Regions from separate parts of the Paenibacillus sp. FSL R5-0923 genome, predicted to be linked through region 4. Evidence: riboswitches for the same ligand, from Rfam matches in the RefSeq annotation. Region 4 holds a riboswitch; each other region holds the start of a gene.
The links. Region 4 has a riboswitch for cyclic di-GMP ahead of MKX35_RS04170 (NPCBM/NEW2 domain-containing protein). Riboswitches for the same ligand answer to the same signal wherever they lie in the genome.

Region 1: it holds a riboswitch for cyclic di-GMP, as region 4 does, so the genes downstream of both, MKX35_RS24040 (DUF6612 family protein) here and MKX35_RS04170 (NPCBM/NEW2 domain-containing protein) in region 4, are expected to answer to the same signal.
Region 2: it holds a riboswitch for cyclic di-GMP, as region 4 does, so the genes downstream of both, MKX35_RS01550 (anti-repressor SinI family protein) here and MKX35_RS04170 (NPCBM/NEW2 domain-containing protein) in region 4, are expected to answer to the same signal.
Region 3: it holds a riboswitch for cyclic di-GMP, as region 4 does, so the genes downstream of both, MKX35_RS00215 (transglutaminase-like domain-containing protein) here and MKX35_RS04170 (NPCBM/NEW2 domain-containing protein) in region 4, are expected to answer to the same signal.

Annotation. Positions count from the first base shown of each region.
Region 1 is NZ_JBBPAT010000001.1:5,342,801-5,346,635, forward strand. It holds gene MKX35_RS24030 (CapA family protein) at 1-21, shown strand, start outside; gene MKX35_RS24035 (NADH-dependent flavin oxidoreductase) at 100-1,263, opposite strand; gene MKX35_RS24040 (DUF6612 family protein) at 1,376-2,224, opposite strand; cyclic di-GMP riboswitch class I at 2,342-2,433, opposite strand; gene MKX35_RS24045 (RNA polymerase sigma factor) at 2,638-3,156, shown strand; gene MKX35_RS24050 (DUF4179 domain-containing protein) at 3,140-3,835, shown strand, end outside.
Region 2 is NZ_JBBPAT010000001.1:341,100-344,934, forward strand. It holds gene sipW (signal peptidase I SipW) at 1-396, shown strand, start outside; gene MKX35_RS01540 (TasA family protein) at 488-1,108, shown strand; gene MKX35_RS01545 (helix-turn-helix domain-containing protein) at 1,268-1,597, shown strand; gene MKX35_RS01550 (anti-repressor SinI family protein) at 1,799-1,954, opposite strand; cyclic di-GMP riboswitch class I at 1,982-2,066, opposite strand; gene MKX35_RS01555 (2-oxoglutarate dehydrogenase E1 component) at 2,538-3,835, shown strand, end outside.
Region 3 is NZ_JBBPAT010000001.1:45,343-49,177, reverse strand. It holds gene MKX35_RS00230 (glycosyltransferase family 2 protein) at 1-518, shown strand, start outside; gene MKX35_RS00225 (GtrA family protein) at 508-912, shown strand; gene MKX35_RS00220 (class D sortase) at 946-1,596, shown strand; cyclic di-GMP riboswitch class I at 1,721-1,801, shown strand; cyclic di-GMP riboswitch class I at 1,910-1,990, shown strand; gene MKX35_RS00215 (transglutaminase-like domain-containing protein) at 2,004-2,813, shown strand; rRNA gene MKX35_RS00210 (16S ribosomal RNA) at 3,185-3,835, shown strand, end outside.
Region 4 is NZ_JBBPAT010000001.1:925,233-929,067, forward strand. It holds gene MKX35_RS04155 (Crp/Fnr family transcriptional regulator) at 1-368, shown strand, start outside; gene MKX35_RS04160 (EAL domain-containing protein) at 520-1,407, shown strand; gene MKX35_RS04165 (hypothetical protein) at 1,517-2,089, shown strand; cyclic di-GMP riboswitch class I at 2,247-2,333, shown strand; gene MKX35_RS04170 (NPCBM/NEW2 domain-containing protein) at 2,488-3,835, shown strand, end outside.

The DNA.
Region 1 (3,835 bases), 4.4 Mb from region 4:
TCAATCTTAAAGAGGGAATAGAGTCGTTACAGAAAAATAACGTTCCGCGGAATTTACCGCGGAACGTTATAGATTTAGACCTCAAAACTGTGTTTGGGTTTAGCGTAAACGATCAGGCATCATTAATTTAAGGAATTCTAGAATACCATTCTCTACTACAAGTTCTTCTCTATCTTGATCAGCAAGTACTCTTCTGATGAGATCTTCTTTACCCTCCAGTACTTTACTTGTCCAATGAGGATCAATGATAAGAGACCGTCCTACTGCTACTAATTCAGCATTTGTCAACGTGTCCTCTGCGTCCTGTTTGGTACGGATATCTCCTACCCCAATTAAAGGTATACGGCCATTGATTTTCTCATGCACATATTGCAGGATTGATTTTTCTTTAAAATCTTCTGATGCAGATACTTTCTTGAAGTCCCCTAATGAAATATGCAGATAATCCAGCCTTTTATCAGCTAATTTATCAATGAGATAAAAGGTATCGGTGATTTTAATTCCAGGCTCTTCATATTCTTCTGGAGAAAAACGATACCCGACAATAAAATCCTTAATCTTTGAATTGTCAACGACAGCAATAACTGCATCCACTAATTGGTTAATGAAATTAAATCTTTTCTCTAAGCTTCCGCCCCATTGATCTTCACGACGGTTGGAGTGTGGAGAGAAGAATTGTTGGATTAAATATGTGTTTGCTCCATGAATTTCTACCCCGTCAAATCCAGCTTGAATAGCACGTTGAGTCGCTTTTTTAAAATCCTCGATCACACCGAAAATTTCATCTTCTGTTAATGCTCTTGGAATTTCTGCATTCGGACGTTCGGCAGCAATGGCGCTGGAGGAAACGGGTTGTACGCCACGCAATATTTTTGAATCTGTCATTCTTCCTGCATGGAATAGCTGTAAAATAGCTTTTGTTCCATTTCGTTTAATAGTAGATGCTAATCGGCTAAGGCTAGGAATAAATTCATCGGAGGAAACACTAAGTTCACCTTCCCATCCTTTTCCACCCTCTTGTACATTTGCTGCCGCAGTGATGACCGCACCTACTTCGCCCGTTCTTAGCGAATAGTATTTCAATTCATCTTGTGTTACTACACCGTCATAAAAGCTCATTCGTGTGGTCATTGGAGCCATAACCACTCGGTTTTTTAATGTCAGCCCTCTGCGAAAAGTTAATGCTGTGTCTAGTGCTATCATCTTTTTCCCAACTTTCATTAAATTATATTTAGATAAATTATTATATACATGCGCATACATATAAATTACAGCAATGATTTATTCTTGTCAACTAATAAAGAACTGCTGTTGAATACAACAAAAAGCGCTGTTCCGCTGAACAGCGCTTTTCGCTCGTTATGAATCGTCCTTATTATTCTAGTTCGGCCGGTTTTACAATGGCTGCACCTTTATTATTTTTGGAATATTTAGCTTCGATTTTCGTGGTGTATGTATCTTTGGCTCCATCACTTACCAGTACATAACTCAGATCGACTGTCAGCTTTTCCGTTTGCCAGGTCTTAGTATTGACGAATAATTTCCAAGTTACGCTTTTAGGTTGAACAGTCTCACCATCCCAGAGGTTCTCCTGGTCATAGAGTTTGATTATTCCCTTAGCTGCTGTCGGATCGGTTACCGTGAACTGCAGGACGGTCTGAGCACCGGCAGTGCTGACTTTCATAGATTTTTTATAATTTTTTACCGAATCAAGCATGGAAACAGGATCGTATTGACCTTTAGAATAAAAAGAATCCCACTCCATCTTCTCCAGTCCAATCCAATACTGCGCATCAGGATCGATTGGCTCACCGTCATCGTCGTAACCTTCATCTTCAGATTCATCGATCAGTTCACTTCCGTCTACAAGATAGTAAAACTCCTTGTCATTGGCATATAGACTGTACGATGTTTCTAAAAGACTACTATCAACGGTGCCAGCTGCAGCAAAATTCGGCAGTCGATTAATATCCAGCTTCAGTGTGTTAGTGTTGCTGATACGTACCCCACCGCTCTGAATATCCTGTTTTTTGATCACATCTAAGTGAAAATTCTTTATTGCTTTAGAGGCCGCCGTTACTTTGCTAATCATTTGATCCGCGGTTACTGCTGTTGTGGTAGCTGCTGACACTACTCCTGGATTAGACATCCATCCGATCGTTCCGGACAGCAATAAAGCACCTACTGCCAAACTAGTGCCTATTGTTTTGAAAAAACTTTTCATGTACTTCCCCTTTCAGCCCCTTGCGATAATGTAACGCCGTATAGATCGAAATAATAAAAGAGCTCAAAATAGACTACATATTCTTAGAGCTATCCTTTATGCTTCATAAGACATCCCTATGGCGGCCTGGCGATCATTTCCTTCTGTAGAAAGGCTTTAGACCCATGGCTTTGTGTCATCATCTTTCGATGATTTTACCTTTAACGCGGACATTCAATTAGTTTTAATTAGCTTACGGACGCATGTCCCACCGCTAATTTTATCATGGTTATAATTACCTGTAAACGACTTATCTTCCATTCAAATTCGCTATGATGCTCAGAAGAAATACTTCACTCAAAATGAAAAATGAACGATTACATACGCTTATAAGTCTTATTAATGAGAACAGCAAAGACAGGGGGTGCAGCAAAATGTGTGACCGAGAAATTTTCGAGCTCTATAAAGAACAAGTATATTATTTTTGTTACTACTTAATGAAAAATCAGGCAGATGCAGAGGATATTTGCCAAGAGGTATTTGTAAAGGTTATCTTAGCGGATAAGTCTAAGGTAAGAAACTTGAAATCTTGGATTTTACGAATTGCTTCGAATGAGTGCCACAGTGTGATTAAAAGGCGTAAGACGGGGTGGATGAAAGAAGTACGTAATTATTTACTATCCAGGTCTGAGGAATCAAACCCTGTAGAAAAACGGTTGGATCGACAGGAAACTAAAAAAGAATTACAAGGGTTATACAGTCAGCTTCCCGACAAAATCAGAATGGTAGTAGTCCTTCGTTTTATAAACGAATTGACTGTACCCGAGATCTCTAAAGTTATGAGCATACCCGAAGGAACTGTAAAATCCAGACTGAACAAGGGACTTAAAATACTAAATAGAATGGGTGGAACTCAACTAAAGGAGCTGAGTAGTAATGAATCTGTATATTGAAAAAGATAGACATATTCCCCGACCGGATTATGATTTGATGTGGACTACCATTGAACAAGAAGCATATAAACGTCAAAGAAATCTGCATGCCTCCCAGAATACTCCTAGGCCTAATAAAAAGGTTGTTCCTATCAGCATCGTCTTCTCTTGCCTCTTACTTGTCGCCATTCCTGTATTCGCTAGTATGACGATTAATTGGGATAAAATTGGTGGGCGAAGTGTGAGCAATGCATTAAATAACGGCATCGGTCAACAGTATAATCTTCAAGCTTCCAGTTCAGGAGTAACAATGAATTTGAACGGTGTTGTAACTGACGGAGAAAAAATGAAAATGCTGTTATCACTTGATACTAAATCTGATCTATCCCAATATACTGGATTTGCTACAGAGGAAAACACCATGACTAGTGAATCCGGTGCCAAGGCAAAGGTATACGGTTATTTAGAATACGATCCTGAAAGCCAGAAACTCATTGGAGTATATGAGACACCTGATACATTAAAGGATGATAAAAAGGACTACAAGTTTGAAGCACGGAATCTCATTTTTTACCGTAATCAGAATATTCCCTTACAATCTAATCATCAAGCAGGGGATACAATCGATACTGGAGTTAAGCAATATCCAAGCATTCAAATCGAATCCGTTCGACATGTTTCCAATCAAACCATTATCCGT
Region 2 (3,835 bases), 580 kb from region 4:
CCCGGAGGAGATATGAATCGCTTCAAAAAAGGCGATGTGATCACCTTTAGAAATGAAGAAAACCTGCTCATTACTCACCGTGTTGTAGAAGCAACAATGAATAACGCTACCGGTGAAGCCATGTATCGCACGAAAGGTGATAACAATGATGCACCTGATATGAACCCTACCAGTTCCACGAATGTTGTAGCTGAGTATACCGGGGTCACCGTACCTTATGTAGGTTACGCTATGAATTTCGCAGTTTCCAAAGCTGGAAGTGTTGTGCTCATGATCGTACCAGGCTTGATGCTCCTGCTCTATGCCCTGTATTCATCATGGAAGGCTGTAGCTGCACTCGAAAAGAAAAATGCTGCTATACTTCCCACCTCTCCACCTCCAACTGAAATACAGTAATCCGTTGATTGTCCGCTTCCGCTTACGAACCGGAAGTTACAATATATAACTTTTATAAAAAAACCACAAAAACCGAGGAGGAATTTTAATTATGGGTATCAAAAAAACATTGGGTCTTGGCGTAGCATCTGCAGCACTGGGTTTATCATTGATTGGTGGAGGAACTTTCGCTTACTTTAGCGACACTGCACAAAGCACCGCTACATTCGCAGCAGGTACACTGGATTTGAACTCTGATCCTTCTGTTATCGTTGATTTGAAGGATCTGAAGCCAGGCGATACGATCAAAAGAGACTTCAAACTAAAAAATGACGGTACACTTGATATCGGTTCGATCCTCCTCAAAACAGCTACCTCTATTAATGATGTAGGTGGTAACAACGGCGCTAACGATTTGGCAAAATCCATCAAAGTTAAATTCCTGGTGAATAAAGATAAAAGCGGCATCTTACCTGGTAGTGAAGAGAAAGTAGTTTGGGAAACTACCCTAGCCGATTTGAAGACTCAGACACCGGATCTCGTAAAAAATACTGGACTTGATGCAATCTGGGGTACTAGCGAAGCATCTGGAATTAAGGCCGGCACAAATGATAGCTTCACCGTTCAATTCGAATTTGTTGATAACGGCCAAGAGCAAAACTACTTCCAAAAAGATTCATTAACTCTGACTTGGGATTTCGTAGGTAAGCAAACTGCTGGATCCGCTAAATAATCTAATAAGTCTTCCATTCGAAGAGCAGCAGATTCTTATTCCGGAAAGCGGATAAGTAGATGCTGCTCTTCTCTTTACAATAAACTTTGTCGAATTTATTGATATTTGTTATACTAATAACAAAAATTACGGAGGGGCGTCAGTATAGTGCCACAAAATATGGGCCAACGTATCCAGCATCTCCGCCTAGAAAAGGGATTGTCCCTATCTGAGCTTGCGGACAGAGCGGATGTTGCTAAGTCGTATCTTAGCAATGTGGAGAGAAACATCCAATCCAATCCTTCAATTCAGTTTATCGAAAAGATCGCCGATGCGCTTCAGGTATCCATCCACGCTTTGCTCTATGGAGAACCTAATGATGCTGAGGAGTCACCTTTAGATTCGGAATGGTTCCGATTGGTGCAGGAAGCTATGGCCTCAGGCATAAGCAAACGCGAATTCAAGGAGTTTCTGGACTACCAGAAATGGCGCCTTGATCAGAAGGATTAATATTCCACCTGACCTGATAAGATCCTCTTCTACTCATACTATTAAACATAAGCGCCTTCGCCCTCCTAACATGGACCGCAAAGGCGTTTGAATTCTAGCAGAATATAAGGACCAAGTCTGAAACTTATAGATTCTTATATAAAGAAAAAGAGCACAGCGAGTTATCGCTGTGCTCTTTTGATATCTAATGCTCTGAATGTATTACTGCACGGCTTGCACAGTCTTCTCATGAAAGAAGCGACGAATTTCATCTGCCTTTATGCCAGCCTTCTTAGCTGCTAATAATAAATGTACCCACTCAACGTCTAGATCAATGAACTGCTGTTCTCTGTTGCTTCCCTGGTTGGACTTGTCCAAAAAATCTCCTCCTAAGATTTTACGTCCCCAGGCAATCCGGCTGTCATAGTATTTCTACCTTAGACCCGCGACTTTGTGCCCCTGCCTTTCGGCAGGTTTACCTTTTACTGGACCCTTTACACGAAAGGATCTACTTTGAAATATATGAAAATCGCTAACTGCAATAACATTATACTATACTAAAGTGGAAAAGTGTGTCGATTTCTGATTAGTTTTTCCATTAAAAAACAAAAAATAGAAGCGATTTTGTGCGATATCTTGTCCTATTAACACGATACTCGTCCCATTCATAAAATTAATTAAGCCAATATAATGATACTTCCTTCCCTATTAGTTAAAAATAAGGATATTAGAATCATTTTAGTGGGCCTTAGGAATGGGTAATGAGGAGAAACAGCGTTCTTTTCATTAGAACAAGCTAACCCATACCATTTTGCGAACGTATTGGACGAAAGAATGAATTGATTACACGTGTGGAAAGTAGCACAATAAGATGAGAAATGAAACCGCAATCATCACAGCTCCAGTAAGCGTTGACACAAAATGTCACGTATGGAGTTCATCCGTTAAGGAGGATGTATTCATGGCAGCCAAAGAGCCCTATAACGAATCCATTTGGAGTAAGTATTACGGACCCAATTTAGGCTACATTCAAGAAAGATATGAACAGTTTGTGAAAGATCCTTCCACCGTAGAGAATAATTATCGCGAGCTTTTTACAAATTCGGGTCCCCCACCCCTAACACCGGATAGCGAACCGGCTCCACAGCCTCGCATTTCGGGAGACACCGAATGGCTTAGAAAGGCAGTAAGAGCTTCCAAGCTAATCGCTAATATTCGTATATATGGCCATATGGCCGCTGATATTGATCCGCTTGAGCGCGATCACAATCCCATGGCTAAATATCTTGAACTCGAAACCTATGAGCTGACTCGTGAGGATCTGCTCGCACTACCTGCCACGCTCATTTGGGAGAATGCGCCGAATGATGTGCATACCGGATGGGATGCAGTTCAGCGTATGCGTCAGGCTTACACCAAGACAATCGCCTATGAATTCGGGCATGTGCATGAAGAACAAGAACTGAAATGGTTGAACAGACAGGCAGAATCCACAAGCTCACCAGCGCCTTTAAATAATGCAGAACGTAAAGAGCTGCTAAACCGCCTGATCCAAGTAGAGCAATTCGAAACCTTCCTCCACAAAACCTTTGTGGGTCAGAAGCGGTTCAGCTTGGAAGGCAATGACGCTCTCGTACCGATGCTGGATGAAATCGTACGCGCTGCTGCGCATGACGGCGCAGAGCATATTCTGATGGGCATGGCGCATCGTGGTCGCCTCAACGTTCTTGCACATATTTTGGGCAAACCTTATGACATTATATTTTCAGAGTTTCATCATTCTCCGAACAAGGAGCTTTTCCCTTCCGAAGGCTCTACAGGCATTAACTATGGCTGGACGGGTGATGTGAAATACCATCTGGGTGCAGATCGCGCTGTCCGTGAAGGAGAAACCGTACGCACAAGAATAACACTAGCGAATAACCCAAGTCACTTGGAATTCGTCAATCCTGTCGTGGAAGGCTTCACTCGTGCTGCTCAAGAAGATCGGAGCACAGCCGGATTGCCGAAGATTGATACCAGTAAAGCTATGGCGGTACTGATGCATGGCGATGCTGCTTTTCCAGGTGAAGGGATTGTTGCAGAAACACTTAATATTGGCAAACTTCAAGGTTATCAGAATGGCGGGACGATCCATATCATTGTTAATAACCGGATCGGCTTTACGACAGAAAGCGAAGACTCCCGTTCAACGCATTATGCGAGTGACATCGCCAAAGGATATGAAATTCCAATTATCCATGTCAATGCTGATGATCC
Region 3 (3,835 bases), 880 kb from region 4:
CAGGTGATTTTCGTCTTATTGATCGTAAGGTATGTGATGTCTTGCGAGGTCTCAAGGAAAAAAATCGGTATGTCAGAGGTTTAGTGAGCTGGGTCGGCTTCAAGCAGACGATGGTGGAATATGAGCGGGAAGAACGATTTGCAGGAGAAACTAAGTATCCTCTTAAGAAAATGATTCGTTTTGCGCTGGATGGGATCACTTCCTTTTCGCATAAACCACTTAAGATTGCTACGTATGTCGGATTCTTTCTTTCCTTCTCCAGTTTTCTCTATTTATTCTTCGTATTGTTTCAAAGAATCTTTTTCACCTCATGGACGGTTCCAGGTTGGGCTTCCATTGTAGGGGTCAATTTGCTCTTTAACGGTATCGTTCTGATGCTGCTAGGTGTAATCGGTGAGTATATTGGACGGATTTATGACGAGTCTAAGGATAGACCGTTGTATATTGTCAGTGAGACTATAGGATATCGTAACGAAGAAGAAGTGGATCGCCGGAAGGATTACAAAGATGTCAGATAAGAACTTTCGGACTGCTTTCATACAGTTTCTCAAATTTAATGCTGTAGGTTTGGTAAATACCCTCATTGATTTCGTAATCTTCACATTACTGAACTCATTTGGGATGGTATATGCGTTGGCACAGGTGATTTCTTATAGTGCAGGGACAGCGAACAGCTTTATTTTGAATAAAAAAGTAACCTTCAAGGATCGTGATCGTGGCAATAAAGAGGGTTTTGATAAGACGCAGTTGCTGAAGTTTATCGTACTGAATCTGGTAGTACTCGGAATATCGCTGTTGCTAATGCATCTGTTGACTGACAAACTAGGCATTCAAGTGTTGATCTCTAAGGTATTAGTAACGTTTGTGACGGTGATCATTAACTTCTTCGGAAGTCGTAAATGGGTATTCTAAAGTTCAGTAGAACAATCTACGGAGGTGAAAATCATGCGTAAATTCTCGTATGTGCTCATACTGGCGGGGATCCTTATCATGCTCTATCCAAAAGCTAACGAATGGTATAACGACTGGCAGCAGGATAAGCTATTAGAATCGGCTGAACTGAGCACCAGTGAAAGTACTCCACCACCTGATCTGAAGAGCAGATATGCCGAGGTCACTCAGCTACTAGCGGAGGAATCAGCTCTAGATGCACAAGCACAGCCGCAAGAAACAGAAAAGCCGGAACCGGAAATTGAAGTGGGTGGCAAAGTTATCGCATTAATTGAGATCGATAAGATCGATCTGAAGCTGCCTGTATTAGAAGGGGCTACTAAAGCGAATATGAAGCATGCCGCGGCCCATATGAAAGAAACAACTCCAATAGGAGAAATAGGGAACGCCGCAATAGCTGCACATAGAGCTAGAACTACGGGCAGATTGTTTAACAGGCTGAATGAGGTTGTGATTGGGGATACGATTACGGTAAAGACTAGCGATCAGACTTATAATTACGAGGTTTATGATATTTCTGTTGTACTTCCTAGTGATGTGTCTGTTCTAGACGGGAATAACAAAGATAAAATTCTTACTCTAATTACGTGTGACCCACTAGTAGATCCTACACATCGTTTGATTGTTCATGCCAAGCTTTCCTAATCGTTGACGAGAAATAACAAGAGAATTCAAATACAGAGAAATAACTATAAAATAATAGTAAATCTAGCAATTTTGTTCTTGTTTACGAGGATAAATATGGTAGTATAAGACTATAAAAGCTAAACACGATAAACGGCAAACCTATCGAAAGGTAGGGACGCAAAGCTAAAGGGCCTTCCCGTAAGGATGGCAGCCAGTTACCGAATGAAGAGGCTTTTTTTGTTTTTATAAAATATATAAGAATCTTAGATTCATATTTCTACTTGGACTGATTCTGTTAATTTGTCTAGTGAAATTAGAACAGATAGAGCTTATACGATAACGGCAAACCTATCGAAAGGTAGGGACGCAAAGCTAAAGGGCCTTCCCGAAAGGATGGCAGCCAGCTACCGAAAGGGGTTTTATCCGTGAAAAAGGTTTATTTTATGATGGTGGCGCTGTTCGTACTGATTACTGCGGTTCCGGTAAGCACAGCTCAAGCCGCAAGTGTAGATGCAAGCTGGTTGATTACATCGAAAGTGGCTCAAGGTGTTATTGGAATTAACTATGATATTCCGAAAGATAAAAGAATCAAACTCATGATCACTAAAGACAACAGCAGCTATACATATAACTTATATGCTTCTGGACAAGCTGAGGACTTCCCTTTACAACAAGGTAATGGTACTTATAAGGTTTCTGTTCTTGAGAACACAACCGGCAATAAATACAAAGCGTTATATTCCGAAGTAGTAGACGTAACCATGAGTGACTCGAATTCCGTATATTTGGGCTCCGTACAGAATGTGAAATGGAGTTCTTCTGATAAAGCGATCCTTAAGGCCAAAGAGCTTACAAAAGGCAAAACAACAGATGAAGAGAAAGTTAAGGCAATCTATAACTATGTAGTTGCTAATGTACAATACGATTATTCTCTTGCTAATAACGTAACAACAGATTACATTCCGAACATTAACAACACTTTGAATACTAAAAAAGGAATCTGCTATGACTATGCTTCTCTTTTTGCCGCAATGCTGCGTAGTGTAGATGTGCCTGCTAAATTGGTGATGGGGAATACTAGCTACGTTACGCAATACCATGCATGGAATGAAGTGTTGATGGATGGGAAATGGGTTACTATTGATACAACGGTAGATGCATCGTCAGCGAAGAGTAAGAAGAATACGGATTTTATTAAGGCTTCAAGTAAGTATACTGCAGCAAAATACTATTAATTTGCATCGCTAGATTCATAACTCTATTAAATAAACAACCAGCTTAATTATTAAGCTAGTTGTTTATTTTTCTATTAGGGGTTGCTTTTCTATGAATAGATAGGTTATTATAGTTAAGCGTTGTTAGACAGCGTACAGGCAATGTTTGAGAGAGTTATATAAACGGCTTTCGAAAAATAAAGCTTGCATTACTGAGAACAACATGATATATTATAAGAGTTGCTGCTGAGACATTAAACGGCGCCAACGAGAACTTGATCTTTGAAAACTGAACAACGAGTGAGTAGGAAATCACGAAAGTGAAATCCAAAATTAGAGAATTAATTTTCTCGTCAGATGTTTCAAAATGAGCATATCGCTCTTTTCAATACTAATTGGAGAGTTTGATCCTGGCTCAGGACGAACGCTGGCGGCGTGCCTAATACATGCAAGTCGAGCGGAGTTATTTTGAAAGCTTGCTTTCAAAATGACTTAGCGGCGGACGGGTGAGTAACACGTAGGCAACCTGCCCCTTAGACTGGGATAACTACCGGAAACGGTAGCTAATACCGGATAATTTCTTTTTTCTCCTGAAGAAAGAATGAAAGACGGAGCAATCTGTCACTGAGGGATGGGCCTGCGGCGCATTAGCTAGTTGGTGGGGTAACGGCCCACCAAGGCGACGATGCGTAGCCGACCTGAGAGGGTGAACGGCCACACTGGGACTGAGACACGGCCCAGACTCCTACGGGAGGCAGCAGTAGGGAATCTTCCGCAATGGACGAAAGTCTGACGGAGCAACGCCGCGTGAGTGATGAAGGTTTTCGGATCGTAAAGCTCTGTTGCCAGGGAAGAACGTCCGGTAGAGTAACTGCTATCGGAGTGACGGTACCTGAGAAGAAAGCCCCGGCTAACTACGTGCCAGCAGCCGCGGTAATACGTAGGGGGCAAGCGTTGTCCGGAATTATTGGGCGTAAAGCGCGCGCAGGCGGTCATTTAAGTCTGGTGTTTAAACCTTGGGCTCAACCTGAGGTCGCACTGGA
Region 4 (3,835 bases):
ATCGTGAGCCTTTTGAGCAGATGCTTGCCGATTATCCATTGATTAAGGAACAATTGATGCTGCTGCAAATGGACCGTTTATTTTTATCGAATCGGTTATTACATGAAATGAAATTTCATGATGCGAGAGCGCGTGCGATATTTACACTAAGAAGACTACACCAAAGATTCGGAGTAGAGGAGCAAGGCAAACAGAGGATTGATCTTCGACTGACCCATCAGCAGTTCGCGGATATGATCGGAACGCTCAGGGAGACGGCTACCCTTGTGCTTAAAGATCTGCAAGAGCAAAAGATTATTGATATTCAACATCAGCAGATCACCGTGTTAGACCCGACGTATTTACTAGAGTATACGGATTTCGATTGAGAAGAGCAGTTCCGGGATCTTTTTCAGAGAATTGATTATTAAAGGGGTTATGAATGTGGCATGTAATCATTGTGTAGTAAGAGAGCTGAATTTTGAAATCAAGGCTCATGGTGAGCTTAATCTAAGGATTTTACCGGAGGTTATTCATCACTTGAGTAGAAGTAATACGATACATAAGGTAGAAGAAAATGTGATTACGATTAAGGAGGCTGGGGTGCGGGATTTTCTAGATTTCTGTAATGACCATATGGAGTCGGAGCAGTTTGAATTCCGTATAGATGACCAAACATGGAGACCTCTATCCGAATTACCCACTGTGCTTGATATGGAGTGGATTGATGAGGTTATAACTAAGGGCTTAGTTACTTGTCACTTCCAACCGATTGTGAACGTACGGGAAGAGATTTTTGCATACGAGCTCCTATCCAGATTTAAAAAAGAAGATGGGTCCCTTATCTATCCTAATGAGGTTTTTGCGGCGGCACGGAATCGTGGGCGTTTATATGCTTTAGACCGGTTATGTAGAATGACTGCTGTAAAATATGCTGCACCCTTAAATAAAAAAACGTTTATTAATTTTATCCCAACGTCGATCTACGCGCCAGAGTTCTGCTTAAGATCAACCGTTGAACTGGCCAATCAATTAGGCGTCGATCCCTCTCTTTTTGTCTTTGAAGTTGTTGAGACGGAGAAAGTGGATGATCTCGCTCATTTGAAAGCTATTTTGACATATTACAAGGATCGGGGATTTGAATACGCTTTAGATGATGTTGGCGAGGGCTTCAGCACGATCGAGATGTTATTGGAGCTTAAACCCCATTACATGAAGCTGGATATGAAATATGTTCAGGGTGTGTCCAGCGATCTGAACAAACAGGAAATAGCTAAACAATTTTTAGAAAAAGCTTTAGAAATCCAATCCGTTCCTTTAGCAGAAGGTGTGGAGTTTAGAGAGGACTTTGAATGGCTTAAGCAGAGTGGTGATCAGTTGTTTCAGGGATATTTATTTGGAAAGCCTGATCCGATTCCCAAACAGTGATCCTAATGAGTATAACTCCGTCTAGAGGATGAGATGAATTTCAGGTCAGAGTCTGAGTACAGCCAACCCCCGGGGTTGTATAATTAAGGTAATTGAGAAGGGGGACGGGATGGATATGAAATGGCATAAGTACATCACACACTGGGCGGATTCTAGAGGGTTAGGTGGACGAGAAATTGATTATCAATGGCCGTCTCCATCATTTCCGGTGGTAAGTATTCGCAGCAATTTGGGTCGATACTCAGGTCAGGGGTATGGTCACGGAAGCAAGCCACAAGTGAAGACAGCTGTTGGATTAATTGCTATTGGAGATGTAGCTGTAGGCTTGATTTCCATAGGTGCGATAAGCGTAGGGGTTCTATCCGTGGGTGCAATATCACTAGGAATGTGGTTAGCCCTTGGAGCGATAGCAATTAGCTGGCTTGGCTTCGCAGCTGGAGCGATTGCCATTGCAGGAGTGGCTGTAGGCGCGATCGCGATAGCCGAAAAAGCGTTGGGAGCTGTCGCCATAGGTGATACGGCATTTGGGGCGGTAGCCATAGGACGGATTGCTGGGGGAGCAGTAGCTATTGGCCAATGGGCATATGGTCTAATCGCAGTTGGCGAGCATGGCTTCGGGTTAATTCCCATCACGGGCGATGTGTGGAATTGGTTCCGGCGTTTGTTTGGTGCGGGGAGTTAAGTAGACCTCCAGTCCTAAAGGTTCCTCTCTCTTCCGGGATAGTCGATAAAGAATATCTATCACGATAGAAAAAGTAATTGCAATTACCTATTCGGATTTCATACCAATTAATCATGCGATCAGATGTAGCGTTATGTTACTCTTTGTAATGTATTCGAAACTTCATAGGCAAACCTATGGAAATGTAGGGACGCAAAGCTATAGGGACTAAGGTTATCATAACTATTGTCAGCCAGCTGCCAAAGAGTGTATTACGCTTTTTGTTAAAGTTTAATAAAAATTAAGTCTTAGTTTTTATGCGACTTTATACGCAATCAAGCTACTCTTTTGGGGTAGTTTTTTTTGTGCCTATTTTTAGACACGGAAGAGATTCATATTACATCTGGGGGGTAGAAAAGATGAAAAAAATGATTGCGATCGCTACATCGGCAGCCATGTTAGCTAGTTTTTCGAGTGAGGCAGGTTATGTTTTAGCAAGTGATGTAAGCAAGGTAAGTGTAGTGAACACTGTAGTACAAAGCAAGGCTGACCTATTCAGCAATGCGTCAGTTATTCCGTTTGATCTGTACGGCAAGGCTATCCTAAGCGCTTATAATGATGTTTTTAGAATGAATCCTGCGAATATTAAATCCATTACCAATAACGGTGGCAACTACTCAGGTTCACCTATAGCTAAGGCTATGGATGGCGATATGAGTACGCATTGGGAAACGGGCAAACCGAACAGTTCAACGTTTACGAATGAGGTTGTCTTTGTTTTCAATGAGTCCACTGAATTAAATAGAATCGTATACGCTGCAAGACAATCCAGTGCAAAGGGGAAGGGGTTTGCTCAGGAATTTGATATTTATGGCTCAACTACGGATGCAGGCGATTATACGCTAGTATCCTCTGGAGAATATAAAGGCGGAGCAGGTGACGTAGTAGAGATCCAGTTTGCACCCACAGCCTTCAAGAGACTTAAATTTGTCTTCAAAAAAGCTAACCAAGATTGGGCGAGTGCAGCTGAGTTTTCTTTTTACAAAGAAGATACCGTATCCGCTAAAATGAAAAATTTATTTACAGATGATACCTTGAGTCAAGTTAGCACAGCATTTAATACGGTGGAGAAATTAACGGCTTTAGAACAAGAAGTACAGACACATCCACTGTACGCGCAGTTTCAAGCAGATATAGAGAATGCAAAAGTACTTCTGGAGAATCATCAAATAGAGGCAACAGCGGCTAAGGTTTCGAAGCTAAAAGGCTATGGTACAGCATACGAAAATGCCTATAGCGAAGCTTATAGAATGCCCAACTCTAATGTATCAAAAGTAACGGTGAACGGTGGGAGCTATCCAGGTACGAAACCGGAATACATGCTCGATGACCAGCCGAATACACACTGGGAAACGAACAAAAACAATGATGACAGCTTCACGAATGAAGTTGTGTTTGAGTTAGCGCAAGCGAAAATACTAGATAGAGTGGCTTTCCTGGCTAGAGATAACCGCAAAGGCTTCCCAGAGGCTTTTGAAATTTATGCATCAGAAACAAGTAAGGGAGAGACCTTCCAGCTCGTATCTAGCGGAACCGCGACTAGTACGAATGACTTTCTGGAGTTTAAATTCGAACCTACGAAGTTTAAAAGATTGAAATTCAAGTTCACAAAGGCCAATATCAACAGACCTTTTGCGGCTGAATTTAGATTTTATACAGAGGATAAAGTAAGCGAAGCTGTAAATGGTATTTTCACAGATGGCACGA